4 regions of the Cryobacterium sp. TMT1-66-1 genome follow, and region 1 is predicted to be linked to each of the others. Evidence: riboswitches for the same ligand, from Rfam matches in the RefSeq annotation. Region 1 holds a riboswitch; each other region holds the start of a gene.

Region 1 (3,510 bases):
TCGGCGCCGGAATCTGGACCACGTTTCGCCTGGTAACCTTTCCCCAGTTGCGGTCAGCCCTGTTCGCCGGCGGCCTGCTCGCCTTCGCCCTGAGCTTTGACGAGATCATCGTGACGACGTTCACCGCCGGATCGAGTGTGAAGACCCTGCCGTTGTGGATTCTGGACAACCTGTTCCGGCCCAACCAGGCGCCGGTCGTCAATGTCATCGCCGTGGTGCTCGTGCTGGTTTCGATCATTCCCATCTACTTCGCGCAGCGCATTGCCGGCGCCGAAAAGGTTGTGCGCTAGCCGTTCGTGACCGGAACGGGTTAGGGTTTTTCGGTGGGCAGACAGGACGGCAGTGGGCGGCAGATTTCGGCGGACGACGTCGATGACCGTTCAGCGACGGTGCTGCACGTTGACCTCGATGCGTTCTTCGTGTCGGTCGAGCTGCTGTCGCACCCCGAATACGTACGCCTGCCGGTGATCGTGGGCCACCGCGGGGGTCGGTCGGTCGTCACGGCGGCCAACTATATTGCGCGGCGCTACGGCGTGAACTCAGCGATGCCGATGGCACTCGCCCTGCGGCAGTGCCCGAACGCGATCGTGCTCGAGCCGCACATGGGCCTCTACCGGGACTATTCCACCCGGGTGATGAGCATTTTCGACGACGTCACCCCGCTCGTGGAACGGCTTGGTATCGACGAAGCCTTCCTCGACGTGGCCGGCGCAACCAATCTGTTCGGCTCCCCGGCCGTGATCGGCGAACTCATCCGCGCGCGGGTGCTCGCCGAGACCGGGCTGGTCTGCTCCGTCGGCGCGGCATCGACCAAGTTCGTCGCGAAGCTTGCCTCCGGCCTGTCCAAACCCAACGGGCTGCTCGTCGTTCCGGCCGACGAAACGATCGAGTTCCTGCATCCGCTGCCCGTGACGGCCCTGTGGGGCGTGGGGGCGGCCACCGAGCAGACCCTGACCCGCCTCGGTCTGAAACTCATCGGCGACATCGCGCACGCGCCGCTGGACGTGCTGAAAAGGACGCTGGGGGAGGCATCCGGTCACAAGTTGTTCGAGCTGTCCTGGGGGCGTGACCCGCGTTCGGTGACGCTCGAGCGGGAGGAGAAGAGCGTTGGCCACGAGGTCACGTTTGAGCACGACGTGACCGACATTGACCGACTGCGCAGCGAGTTGCTGCGGCAGTGTGACCTCGTTGCGGCACGGCTGCGGAGGGGCGATCTGGTGGCCAGGCGCGTGTCACTCAAGCTGCGCTACACCGATTTCAGCACGGTTACCCGTTCGCGCACCCTCGCCGAGCCCAGCAATGTCGGGCGGCGCATCTACGAGGAGGCCGTGGCCGCGTTCGACCTACTGGCCGCGTCGGGCATCCGCGTGCGCCTGATCGGGGTGCGGGCCGAGCAGCTGGGTACGGCGTCGGGATCGGTGGGGCTGTGGGATCCCGACGAGGATTGGCGGGGCGCCGAGCTGGCGGTCGACTCCGTGACCGAGCGATTCGGGGCGGGAATCGTGCGTCCGGCCTCGTTCTTCAAGCCTCGCCCATAAGGCACGAGTCGGCTACCCTGTTGGAATGACCAGCCTTCCGGAAAAACTCGCAGAAACGTTCCGTTCCGCCGGTGTGAAATCGGCCTACGGTGACCCCGTGCAAATCGACGGCGTCACCCTCGTACCCGTTGCGCTCACCTATTACGGCTTCGGCGGCGGCGACGCCGGTGAGGGCGGTGCCGGATCGGGCGGAGGTGGGGGCGGAGTGTCGCTGCCGATCGGCGCCTACGTGAAGTCGGGCGGTACCGCCCGATTCGAGCCGAATGTCATCGCGCTGCTCGCCGTCGGCGTGCCGTTCCTGCTCGTGGCCGGCCGCGCCCTGGCCCGGGTGATCCGGGCCCTGAAGAAGTAGCCGCCCCCGGCTGATGTTGCCCGTGGACGGGGCCCAGACCCCGTCCACGGGCCCAGTTTATAGACTGGGCCCGTGGTTATAAGGTGGGCCCGGGCGACTGCCGCGCGGCTTGCGCGCAGAGCGGGAGCGGCGCGGCCAGCGCGGCCGACGCGCGAACCGACCCGCGAACCCGCCCTGCGTGAACCGACGGCGCAGCCAGCGTGGCAGCCGACGCCGCAGCCAAGCCGGAAAGTGCCACGGGCCGCTCACCGGCAGGCCCGCAGCGATACGACGGCGGCGCAGAATGAAGCGGCGCATCAATACGAGGTATAGCGCTGCCAGCACGAGCAGAATGCCGATGCTCATCTCGTGGTCCCCATGCCACAAGTCTAAGCGGGGCACTAGAATTGAACACGATCACGGGAGTCCGGTACACCGGGCTGAGAGGAAGCTGACCAAGCTTCGACCGTCGAACCTGATCTGGATCATGCCAGCGCAGGGAGGCTTCTCGATCCCGTGCCCTGTATTCACCTACGGAAAGGGCACGAACAGTGCACGCTACAACGACATCATTCAATCAGTCCAGCCGCGACGCATCGACGGCGAAAAAGCCGCGCAACTTTCGCTGGCGCGTCGTCGACATCGTCGTCGCGAGCGTCATTGGCGTTGCGAGCGGCGTCATCTTCTGGGCCTGGGGCCTCGCCTGGTCGCCGCTCAGCGCGATCCTCACGTTCACGCCCGGCCTCGAAGGCCTGTTGGCCGGCGGCTGGTTGTTTGCCGGAGTGCTCGGCGGCCTCATCATTCGCAAGCCCGGTGCGGCCCTCTACACCGAGGTCATCGCGGCCGTCGTATCGATGCTGATCGGCACCCAGTGGGGCTTCTCCACGCTCATCTGGGGCATCGTCGAGGGCCTCGGCGCGGAGATCGTGCTGGCCCTGTTCTTGTACGCCAACTGGCGTCTCGGCGTCGCCCTCCTCGCCGGCGCCGGCGCCGGCGTGGCCGTTGGGCTGCTCGACACGACCGTCAGCTATGCGGCACTGGATATCGGTTTCAAGGCCGTCTACTTCGTATCCGCTGTCGTATCGGGCACTGTGCTCGCCGGGCTGTTGTCCTGGCTTGCCGTGCGCGGCCTGGCCCGCACCGGCGCGCTCAGCCGATTCGCCGCCGGCCGGGAAGGTTCGCGCGCACCCGCCGCGATCAGTTAAGCGGATGCCAGCCCCTCGGTCGCACGCGTCCGCTCCCGGCCCGCAGATTCGGCCCGTGCAGATCGAAGCCCGAGGCTGGGGCTGGCGCCATGCCGGACGTCACAACCAAGCGGTGTCGAGGCTCGACCTGCGGATCGAGCCCGGCGAACGGGTCTTGCTGCTCGGGGCCAGCGGCGCTGGCAAGAGCACCCTGGTGCACGCGTTGGCCGGAGTGCTCGGCGCCGCCGAGGACGGCGACGAGACGGGCAGCCTGCTCATTGACGGCAGGCGCGCGGCCGCGGCCCGGGGTCGGGTCGGACTCGTGCTGCAGGACCCGGACTCCCAGGTGGTACTCGCCCGGGTCGGCGACGACGTGGCGTTCGGCTGCGAGAACCTGGCTGTTCCGCGGGCAGAGATCTGGCCGCGCGTGCGGCGTGCCCTTGCCGAGGTCGGTCTG
Region 2 (3,510 bases), on a different contig from region 1:
ACGCCCGAGACGCCACGACGCGCGTTCCGGCGGTGGATGCCGGTGGTCGGCGTCGCCGCCGGCCTCGCCATCGCCGCTGCAATCGTCGCGCCTCTCGTTCTCGGTGGCCCGGAACCCACCGTCGAGTCGCTGCAGCCTCCCATGGGCGGAGGCCTGGCGAGTGGCAGCTGCCTCCCGCTTGAGCCTGCGACCGTCGCGGCGCAGGAGCAGGCGTTCGCCGCGACGGTGCTGCAGATCCAGGGCAACACCGTTGTGCTGGAGGTCACGGAGCGCTTTGTCGGCGACGTCGCCGACCGCGTGGAGGTGGCGCAGGTCGACACGATGACCTCCGACTTCTCAGGCGTGCCCTTCGAGGTCGGCCAGAGCTACCTCGTCGGCGCAATCGATGGAACGATCACGGGATGCGGCGTGACCGGGGCTGACAGTGCCGAGCTTCGCGCGGTCTACGACGCAGCGTTCCCGGGCTGATCCGGGCTCGCGAGAGCGGTCGGGAACGCTGCGTGGTATCGTCCCATCGGCGTCAGACGGTGGGGAGAGGCTCACACAGCATCCGGTTGAACGAGAAATCGCTCCGGGTCGATTCAGGTGGGTACATGATGGGCGTTTGCTTGATCCTGAACCGCAACGATGGCCATAACTTGTTGTCGCGAGCGTCGGCCGCCACAGCGAGAATCACCTAGTACATAATTTTTCGGGTTAAGGCTTCCTCTGCACCAGTAAGCGCGGTCTACCCACCCGACATCGTTTTACGCCGACCATCGCGAGTTCTGGCACTACATGGACCTGATTGTCGATCCTGTCTCTATGTGCCCGATGAAGGTTAGCTCCTCGTCGAACAACAGTCCCTACTGTTCACCCTCGCCGACATGGAGACCGAGCTGCAAGCGGCGAGAGGACTGCTTCGACGCGCGGCCTGGCGTCGGCGGCGGACTTCGCGATCGCCGAACCAATTCTTGCCACGATGGGGGCGCGCATCGTGCACTGCGGCGACCCGAGCGCCGGACAAGCCGCAAAGATCTGCAACAACATGATCCTCGGCATCTCAATGATCGCCGTCAGCGAAGCATTCGTGCTCGGTGAAAAACTGGGCCTCACCCACCAGGCGCTCTTCGATGTCGCGTCCACGGCATCCGGTCAATGCTGGGTGCTGACCACCAACTGCCCCGTTCCCGGCCCGGTATCCACCAGCCAGGCCAAGCCCGGACGCAGCGGAGCGACTTACCAATCCACGGCTCGTCACTCACGGGAGCTCACAGCGCGGGTATCGGAATTTCTCGGACAGCATGGCCCTTGTACCAGCTATGACTACTATCGCAATCATCGGAGCTGGCTCAGGACTCGGGGCCGCCGTCGCGCGGCGATTCGGGGCCGAAGGCTTCACCGTCGCGCTCATCGCCCGCCACCAGGGACGCGTAGATGCCCTCGCCGCCGAACTGCTGGCCGAGGGCATCTCAGCACACGGCTTCGTCGCCGACGTGCGCGATCCGACCTCCATCACCCGCACTCTCGAACAGGTCGCAGAAACTCTCGGCCCGATCGAGGTACTGCAATACAGCCCGTTGCCGCAGAAGGACTTCATGCGCCCGGTTCTGGAGACCACTCCCGCCGACCTCGTTGGCCCAATCGAGTTCTCCATCTACGGACCCGTCACCGCCGTGCATCAGGTCCTCCCCGGCATGCGTTTCCTCGGCGCTAACCGAGGCACCATCCTCTTCGTCAACGGCGGATCCGCCGTGACCCCGGGCCGCAATGTCACCGGCACATCAATCGCATTCGCTGGACAGGCCGCCTACGCACAGCTGCTCAACGAGGCCCTCGGAGAAGAAGGAATCCAGGTCTCCCAGCTCATCATCGGCGGCCGCATCATCGCCGGCGATCCCGAGAAGGACCCGTCAGTGCTCGCTGAGCACCTCTGGAACCTTCACAGCCGTCGCGATCGCTTCCGCCACCAGATCAGCGCTGACTAGAAAGCGTCGTTCACTGTCAGGACGCGAATTTTCCGGTACCAGGCGGTTGCGTATACTCGTTTTCAGCGACACGGGGTGCCGACTGCATGACGGTCGGCTGAGATGACACCCGTTGAACCTGATCTAGTTCGAACTAGCGAAGGGATGTCACGGAGAATTACGTGCACTGCTTTGGTGCCGGATCTCGTCCTTTCGCCTTACCCAAGGTGAAGAAAATCATGCAAATAGCAGAACAGATTGTCCTGGTCACTGGCGGCGCACGCGGCCTGGGTAAAAGCATCGTGCACGCTTTCGCGGCTCTGGGCGCCCGGGTGGTCATCAACTATCGCAACAGCGCCGCAGCGGCGGAAACCTTGGCTTCCGGCTATGGGCCTGAACACGCTCTTGCCGTACAGGCCGACGTCACCGACCCGGCCCAGGTCGCGGCAATGCTCACGCAGGCGCAGGCACATTTCGGCTCCAGCGTGACAACGGTGGTCAATAACGCGTTGGTCGATTTCAGCTTCAACGGCGACGCCCGCTCCGGCGCTGCCGACATCAGCTGGGACGAATTCCAGGCGCAATTCTCGGGCAGCGTCCGCGGTGCCCTGAACACAACCCAGCAGGCGCTGGCAGGCATGCGCGAGGTCGGGTTTGGCCGCATCATCAACATCGGTACCAACCTGTTTCAGAACCCGGTGGTGCCCTACCACGACTACACGGCCGCCAAGGCCGCCCTGCTCTCCCTAACCCGCACCCTCGCCTCAGACCTCGGCCCGCACAACATCGCCGTAAACATGGTCTCCGGCGGGCTGCTGCGCACCACGGATGCCAGCGCGGCTACCCCCGAGGACGTGTTCGACTTCATCGCCGCCTCCACCCCGCTACGCAGAGTGACAACCCCGGCCGAATTTGCGGATGCGGTACTCTTTTTTGCCTCCCCCTGGGCGCGGTCGGTCACCGGGCAGAACCTGGTCGTCGACGGCGGCCTGGTAATGAACTAGGGCAGCGCCGGCCAGGTCAGCCCCACACCAGCTCCACTTCAATGCGTTCCTTATGGGTTGCGGCCACCACGGCGCCGCCTGGCGGCGGCCGCAGTCGCCCATCGAGCAATTGGGAGCTGCCCGGCCCCGTTCGCGGCGTAGGTCCTCGTCCGGCAGGTACTAAAGCCCCGGGGGAGTGACCGACTTGCTAATGCTGAGACCGGGGCGGCGACGGCCGGAAGTCTGCGAGGTTGACCGTGGATCCTGACGCGCGGGCGGGCGGGTGGGCGGGTGACGTGGCGACGAGCAGCCTCCCGGCGGGCCAGGATACACTCCTCGACACATGGAATTGAATATCGATGGCGCACCAGCACGGTGCGCTCCGGTTATCGTGTGAGCACGTGGATCTCCGCTGAGACAGCGTTCCTTATGATCTTGTGCCGACCTGGATAACGGCCATTGCGACCGCAATTGCTGTCGTCGTCGCCAGCTTGTGTACCTATCGGTAGATTCGGTTTACATCTGGCCAAATGCGTGAAGCTGCGACCACCGTTCCATTACTGGCCAGACCCCGGTTAGGC
Region 3 (3,510 bases), on a different contig from region 1:
GTTCGGGCAGCCCGCCCAGTGCTGCCGCTCCGAGCCCGTTGGCCACGACCACCTCGGTGGCTGTGACCGTTGAGCCGTCGAAAAGGGCGACGCCGGTGACGCGGGAGGAGGCATCCGCTGAATTCTCGTGCAGCAACCCGCTGGCCTGCACGCGTATGACGGCGTCCTGGCCGTGGCGCGCGAGCTCCAACTGGATGCACTCGGTGAGCCGGCGCGGGTCGACCTGATGGTCTTGCTCCACCACAAAGGCGCCAGAAATCTGGGGGCTGAGCAACGGTTCGAGCACCCGCGCTGCGCGAACGGTGATGGCCTCGACGCCCAGTCCGTTGACTACCTGCACGCCGTGCAGGTCGGCGAGCGCCTGCCGGTCGGCCGCGTCTGCGCCCACATTCAGGGTTCTCGTACGCTGGTAACCGGTCAGGTAGCTGTCGGGCGCGAGCGAGTCGATGAAGCCGGGATACAGGTTCGAGGAGGCGAGCATGAGCTCGAGCAACGCCTCCTCCTGGTAGTGCAGTTCGCTGACCGCGGCGAGCATTCCGGCCGCAGCAAAAGTGGCACCACCGGCCGGATCCGGGTCGATGACGGCCACCGTGCGGCCGGACTGCGCTACAGCCCAGGCGATGCCGAGCCCGATCACGCCGCCGCCGATGACGGCTACGTCGACCGTACGCTGTGCGCGCCGCTCACTCATCGTGTGCACCGAGGCCGGGCCGAAGCCCTTTAGGGTTGGTCGCATGGACCCGATCACCGCCCGGCTGTATCTCTGCACCGATGCCCGTACGGAGCGCGGCGATTTCGCCGACTTCGTGACGGCCGCGTTCGCCGGCGGGGTCGACATCATCCAACTGCGGGACAAGACCATCGATGCCGCCGAGGAGCTCGACTATCTCGAGATTCTGCGTTCGGTCGCCGACCGACACGCCCGGCTCTGGGCGGTCAACGACCGCGCGGATATCGCCGTTCTCGCTGGAGCGCCGGTTTTTCATGTCGGCCAGACGGACCTGCCGCTGCCCGCCGCCCGCACGCTGCTCGGCGACGCGGCCCGCATCGGCTTGTCGACCCATACCACCGGACAAGTGGATGCCGCTCTCGTAACTGACCGTCTGGATTATTTTTGCGTCGGCCCGGTCTGGGCCACGCCCACCAAACCCGGTCGGGCAGCGGTCGGAACCGGTCTGTTGCGCTATGCGGCCGAGCAGAGCGCATCCGCTGGCAGCCTTCGCCCGTGGTTTGCGATCGGCGGGATCGACCTCGGCACCATCGACCAGGTGGTCGAAGCCGGCGCCACCCGGGTGGTCGTGGTGCGCGCGATCACCGACGCCGATGACCCGACGGATGCCGCCGAGCGGCTTCTCGCCAGCCTCCCGCCGCTCGGCTAGTCGCGCCCACGTCGTCGCCCCGTTCATCTCATGCCCGCAATCAGGGCAGAATTCGCACGGTCGAAAAGTCGATGAAAGTGGTGGATCGGCCCGTTTCCCTGCCCGACCTCGAGCTCGTCGGCGTGGGCCAGGGCGTCGTGGAGCCAGTCTTTCACTTCGGCCAGGGACTTCGCCCAGTTACCGGTTCTGGCCTGCACCGTGGCCATCGCCGAGGAGAGTGAGCATCCGGTGCCGTGGGTGTTTGTGGTGCGGATGCGCGGCAGGGCGACCTCGACCACGCACTGGGCAAGCAGCCCGTGGGTGTTGACCAGGGCATCTGGGCAGCTCGTTTCGTTGAGATGGCCGCCCTTGACCAGTACGGTAGCACCCGTGCTGTCCGACAATCGTTTGCCCTGCGCGAGGGCCTCCGCCCAGTTGGCGGCCGGCGGCTCAGCGAGCAGAACGGCCAGCTCGGGAACGTTGGGCGTGACCAGGTCAACGTGGCAAATCAGGTCGCGCAGCGCCTGCTCGGCTGCCGGGTCGAGCAGGCGGTCGCCGCTCGTTGCCACCATCACCGGGTCGAGTACGACCAGCGGCGGACGGCACCGGAAGAGCCAGTCGCGCACCTCGGTGATCACATCGAGCTGCGCAAGCATGCCGATCTTCACGGCGTCGATGGTCACATCGTCACTGACAGCGTTCAATTGCTCGCGCAGAAAATCGATCGGCGGGATGTGAACCGAACGCACCCCGCGCGTATTCTGCGCCACCAGTGCACTCACCACAGCCATGCCGTAGCCGCCGTTGGCCGCGATGCTCTTGAGGTCGGCCTGGATGCCGGCACCGCCGGTCGGATCGGTACCCGCGATACTGAGGACTCGGGGAATCTGCCGCAGGGCAGGCTGGGTTCGATCGATCATCCGTGACATTCCTTCGCTAGTACTAACTAGACAGGTTCAACGGGTATTGATCTCAGCACGCACAGTCTGTGCGGCACCCCGTGTCAAGACTCCAGCCTATACGCGCGCCGGCCGTCAGCACACAAGGGGTCGGGCGGCCGCAACCGCCCGCCCTGGTGACACGGATCTAGTGCACCGACTTGCGCTCGTAGAGCGCCCGTGACCAGACGTAACTAACGGCCACGATCACGACGCACCACCCGATGGCGAACACGGGGTTCCAGCCGAGTGGGGTGCCGAGCAGCAGCCCGCGAGTTGTCTCGATGAACGGAGTGAAGGGCTGGTACTGTGCGAACCACTGCAGCCACACCGGCATCGAGTCGGTCGGCACGAAGCCGCTGCCGAAGAGCGGCAGCACGGTGAGAACGAGGGGCATATTGCTCGCCGTTCAGGAGTTTGTCGACCGCCGAAAACTGGCCGGTGCGGCCGATGACGGCGCGCACGCCGTCCTGGTCGCGCACGTCGAATGTTGATATTTCCCCATTGGGTACGGGCCCACACCGTAACGGCCTGCTCCGATGCCTCCGGAGCGCTCTCGCCGACGAGCTCATTGCGCACGTGGCCATCTTTCGACGACAGGTCGAGCCAGGCCGGCACGCCCGGCTTGACGCCGATGGTGACCTGGCCGAATCCGCTCTCGACCTGCACGGAACCGCATGAAACCTCCCGCAGCGGGATGCTCCCGTATGCGGTCTTTGCCGAAACGGATGCCTGCACTCGCGTGATTTCCAGGTCGCCGTAGGACAGTTTCGCGTCGAGGTCACCGCCGACTTCATCGATCTGCGCGCTGCCGTGGGACGCTTTGAGTACGGCGTCGCCGGAGACCGTTCCGACCCGGATCTGGCCGTGGTCGGCGGTGATGTCGGCCGCACCCTGAATTGTGCGCACCGTTGCGTTGCCGTGTCCGGCGCGCAGGGACAGGTCGCCGGTGGTACCGAGATCGACCGGACCCATCGAGGCTTTGAGGCGGGTGGCCCCGAGTCGGCCGACCGTTCGGACCCCGCCCACCGAGACCTCGGCGGTGAGCCGCGACCCGCTCGGCAGCAAGTCGCTCGGCCGCAGCGCGCGTATCTGCGCTGCCGTTGTCGGCGGCATCCGCTAGCTGGTGCTGCAGGTCGTTGACGTACTGTCCGAGTTCCATATCACCATGGTGATACCACGGCGGTTAGTCATAATAATGTCATGCTGGTCGG
Region 4 (3,510 bases), on a different contig from region 1:
GGCGAGAACCATGAGACGGAGTGTACCCGGGTGCGCGCCAGACCTGACCGGGCCCGGTCCCGGAAACTGGGCCCATATTCTAGGCCGGGCCCGGGACTCACGGATTGGTGTCCACCGTCAAACTGTGCGTGCCGGCCGATCGCGCTGGCCCGCACGCACAATTCGGCCAGCGCCGGCGCGTGCCGCTGGCCGCGCCATCAGCTTCCGCGATCAGTGCTCGTCGGCTCCGAGTACGCGCAACGGCAGGTAGACCGAGCTACCCATCCTGGTGAACTCAGCCGATTTCTCCGCCATCCCGGCCTCGATCGCCTCGAGGCTGGTGAGGCCGTTCTCTGCGGCGTACACCCGAACATCTGCTGAAATGCGCATGGAACAGAATTTGGGACCGCACATGCTGCAGAAATGGGCGGCCTTGGCCGGGCCGGCGGGCAGCGTCTCGTCGTGAAAGCTTTGCGCGGTGTCGGGGTCGAGCGAGAGCGCGAACTGGTCGGTCCAACGAAACTCGAAGCGGGCCCGGCTGAGGGCGTCGTCGCGTTCCTGCGCGCGCGGATGCTGCTTGGCCAGGTCGGCGGAGTGGGCGGCGATCTTGTAGGTGATCACTCCGGTCTTCACGTCGTCGCGGCCCGGCAGGCCGAGGTGTTCCTTGGGGGTGACGTAACAGAGCATGGCGGTGCCGGCCTGGGCGATGATGGCCGCGCCGATCGCGCTCGTGATGTGGTCGTAGGCCGGGGCGATGTCGGTGGCGAGCGGGCCGAGCGTGTAGAACGGGGCTTCCTCGCAAAGTTCCTCCTCGAGGCGCACATTTTCGACGATCTTATGCATCGGCACGTGGCCGGGGCCTTCGATCATCACCTGCACGCCGTAGGATTTGGCGACCTTGGTGAGCTCGCCGAGGGTGCGCAGCTCGGCGAACTGGGCCTCGTCGTTGGCGTCGGCGATGGAGCCGGGACGCAGCCCGTCGCCGAGCGAGAAGGTCACGTCGTAGCGGCGCAGAATCTCGCACAGCTCCACGAAATGGGTGTAGAGAAAGCTCTCCTGATGGTGGGCGAGGCACCAGGCGGCCATGATCGAGCCGCCGCGGGAGACGATTCCGGTCACCCGATTGGCGGTGAGCGGCACGTAGCGCAGCAGCACTCCGGCGTGCACGGTCATGTAGTCCACGCCCTGCTCGCACTGCTCGATCACGGTGTCGCGGTAGATCTCCCAGGTGAGCAGGGCCGGGTCGCCGTTGACTTTTTCGACGGCCTGGTAGAGCGGAACGGTGCCCACCGGAATGGGCGAGTTGCGCATGATCCACTCGCGGGTGAGGTGGATGTCCTTGCCGGTGGAGAGGTCCATCAGGGTGTCGGCGCCCCAGCGGGCGGCCCAGACCATTTTTTCGACCTCTTCGGCGATCGACGAGGTCACGGCGGAGTTGCCGATGTTCGCGTTGATCTTCACGGTGAAGGCCTTGCCGATGATCATCGGCTCGCTCTCGGGGTGCATGCGGTTGGCCGGAATGACCGCGCGGCCGCGGGCTACCTCGTCGCGCACGAGCTCGACAGAGACGCCCTCGCGGGCGGCGATGTAGGCCATCTCCGGGGTGACGATGCCGGCCCGGGCCCAGACCAGCTGGGTCGCAGCGCCGTCGATGGGCAGCGGATGCTCCCACCCGGCCCGGGTCTTCGGCAGCCCCTTCTCGAGGTCGATCGTGGCCGTGTCATCGGTGTATGGGCCGGACGTGTCGTACAGGTCGAAGTGTTCGCCGTTGCTGAGGTTCACCCGGCGAACCGGAATTTCGAGCCCTGGCCAGGCCGGCACCGGTTCGTAGCGTTTGCTGCTGCCCTGGATCGGGCCGGTGGTGACGGTTTCAGACATGGAGATTTCGTCAAGTGTGCGCATGTTCTCGAACTTCCTACGCCGGCATTACCCGGACAGGTTCAACGGTCGACGGCCCTGGCCGTCCTCTCAGCTCGCTGGTGCGCGCTCCCGTGGGTTGTGTGTCTTCTGACTCCTTCACCCTAGCGTGAGTCCTGTCCATGCTCGCGGCGGCCGGCGTGCTGGCGGCGCGCCGGGCATCCGTTCAGCGGGCGAGGGAGGCGAGTTCGGCGCGGGTCGAGGCGCCGACCTTGCGCAGCAGGTTGGCCACGTGAAACTTCACGGTGTTCTCGCTGATGGTCAGCGCCTCGGCAATCGCCTTGTTGCGCGCGCCCGACGCCACAAGCTCGAGCACGCCGCGCTCGCGCGGGCTGAGGCCCCAGGCTGCCGCCGCCGAAACGGATGCCGTGGGCGCGTCGAGCGGCAGCGACACCGCCATCTCCGACCCCCAGCCGGCGGTCGCCTCGACACCCAGCGTTCCGCTGAGCGCCACGACGCGGGCGGCCAGCTGGCGAACGCTCGGAACCTCGGCGTCGAGGTCGCCCGGTCCGTCGTCGCGAATGCGAATCAGCAGGTTGCTGCCGTCGCAGTCCCACTGAACGCGCACCCGCGCGACCCCGGTCTGCTCGACCAGGGCGAGCACGGCGCCGCGCACGATGGCCCTGGCCTCGTGGGCGACTTCGCCGGGCAGCGCGCGGCCGTTGACCGGCGGCTCGATGAACTGCACGTCGAGGTCGCCGAAGCGCACCAGCGGACGCAGGTCATTTTTGAGACGTTCGAAGGCGCGGGCAACAGGTTCTTCGGTGAGGCTCCGGTCGAGGTCGCTCACCGCGCGCAGGGCGACCATCGCCGCGGCGGCGAGTTCGGTGGCCTTCTGGCGGGCAGCGGTGTCACTCGTGCTGCTCGAGCGCAGCACGGCGAGCAGGGATTCCAGCGTGGTCGCGTGCGCGTCCGTGAGGTCGGCGATGAGCTTGGAGCGTTCGGCGGCCATGCTGCGCGCGGTCTGCACGGGTGAATCGGCGAGGAAGGTCATACGGATAGCCTATCCGAACCGTCCGTGGAGCCTGCCCGGAGCCATTCGTTTGGGTAGTAAAACCATTCGTTTGGCGGGCCGCACGCCCACTCGAAAGAGTGAAGTATTGACCCATGACCGAAACTACAACCACCCCCACCACAGCGGATGCCCTCGGTCTCATTTTCGCCGAGAATGGCCGCGTCGTGGACGCGCTGCGGGCGGCATCCGCTTCTGTGGTGCTGGATGACGCGGCGAGTCTGCTCGCTGTGGCACCGCGGGTGTTCGTGCTGGGAGCCGGCCGTTCCGGGCTGGCATTGAAGATGACCGCGATGCGGCTCATGCACCTGGGCCTTGACGTGCACGTGGTCGGCGAGGTCACCAGCCCGGCGATTGCGCAGGGCGACCTGCTGCTGGTGGCCAGCGGATCCGGAACGACGGGCGCCATCGTGCGCGCCGCCGAGACGGCTCACGGTGTGGGTGCGAACGTTCTCGCGCTGACCACGGCGCCGGAGTCGCCCCTCGGGCACCTCGCCGCGGTGACCGTGGTCATCCCCGCGGCCGCCAAGCAGGACCACGCCGGGCAGGTGTCGGCGCAGTACTCGGGCGGGCTGTTCGAACAGTCCGTGCTGCTGGTGGGC

The links. Region 1 has a riboswitch for thiamine pyrophosphate ahead of E3T29_RS04585 (ECF transporter S component). Riboswitches for the same ligand answer to the same signal wherever they lie in the genome.
Region 2: it holds a riboswitch for thiamine pyrophosphate, as region 1 does, so the genes downstream of both, E3T29_RS19360 (3-oxoacyl-ACP reductase) here and E3T29_RS04585 (ECF transporter S component) in region 1, are expected to answer to the same signal.
Region 3: it holds a riboswitch for thiamine pyrophosphate, as region 1 does, so the genes downstream of both, thiD (bifunctional hydroxymethylpyrimidine kinase/phosphomethylpyrimidine kinase) here and E3T29_RS04585 (ECF transporter S component) in region 1, are expected to answer to the same signal.
Region 4: it holds a riboswitch for thiamine pyrophosphate, as region 1 does, so the genes downstream of both, thiC (phosphomethylpyrimidine synthase ThiC) here and E3T29_RS04585 (ECF transporter S component) in region 1, are expected to answer to the same signal.

What each region holds. Positions count from the first base shown of each region.
Region 1 covers NZ_SOGP01000006.1:439,003-442,512, reverse strand. Annotated here, with positions in the region: gene E3T29_RS04605 (ABC transporter permease) at 1-290, shown strand, start outside; gene dinB (DNA polymerase IV) at 324-1,538, shown strand; gene E3T29_RS04595 (hypothetical protein) at 1,564-1,890, shown strand; gene E3T29_RS04590 (hypothetical protein) at 1,948-2,235, opposite strand; TPP riboswitch at 2,279-2,388, shown strand; gene E3T29_RS04585 (ECF transporter S component) at 2,421-3,074, shown strand; gene E3T29_RS04580 (ABC transporter ATP-binding protein) at 3,079-3,510, shown strand, end outside.
Region 2 covers NZ_SOGP01000025.1:138,399-141,908, reverse strand. Annotated here, with positions in the region: gene E3T29_RS19380 (hypothetical protein) at 1-468, shown strand, start outside; partial or broken gene E3T29_RS20810 (hypothetical protein) at 867-935, shown strand; partial or broken gene E3T29_RS19370 (NAD-binding protein) at 929-1,216, shown strand; gene E3T29_RS19365 (SDR family NAD(P)-dependent oxidoreductase) at 1,302-1,967, shown strand; TPP riboswitch at 2,029-2,129, shown strand; gene E3T29_RS19360 (3-oxoacyl-ACP reductase) at 2,186-2,950, shown strand; gene E3T29_RS19355 (bile acid:sodium symporter family protein) at 3,505-3,510, opposite strand, start outside.
Region 3 covers NZ_SOGP01000010.1:36,887-40,396, reverse strand. Annotated here, with positions in the region: gene thiO (glycine oxidase ThiO) at 1-691, opposite strand, end outside; gene thiE (thiamine phosphate synthase) at 735-1,379, shown strand; partial or broken gene thiD (bifunctional hydroxymethylpyrimidine kinase/phosphomethylpyrimidine kinase) at 1,445-2,287, opposite strand; TPP riboswitch at 2,270-2,369, opposite strand; gene E3T29_RS20205 (ABC transporter permease) at 2,445-2,693, opposite strand; gene E3T29_RS20200 (hypothetical protein) at 2,714-2,977, shown strand; partial or broken gene E3T29_RS20195 (DUF4097 family beta strand repeat-containing protein) at 2,984-3,271, opposite strand; gene E3T29_RS20470 (hypothetical protein) at 3,288-3,419, shown strand; gene E3T29_RS08410 (transcriptional regulator) at 3,487-3,510, opposite strand, start outside.
Region 4 covers NZ_SOGP01000009.1:332,971-336,480, forward strand. Annotated here, with positions in the region: gene thiC (phosphomethylpyrimidine synthase ThiC) at 211-1,881, opposite strand; TPP riboswitch at 1,875-1,983, opposite strand; gene E3T29_RS07380 (LuxR C-terminal-related transcriptional regulator) at 2,063-2,890, opposite strand; gene hxlB (6-phospho-3-hexuloisomerase) at 3,004-3,510, shown strand, end outside.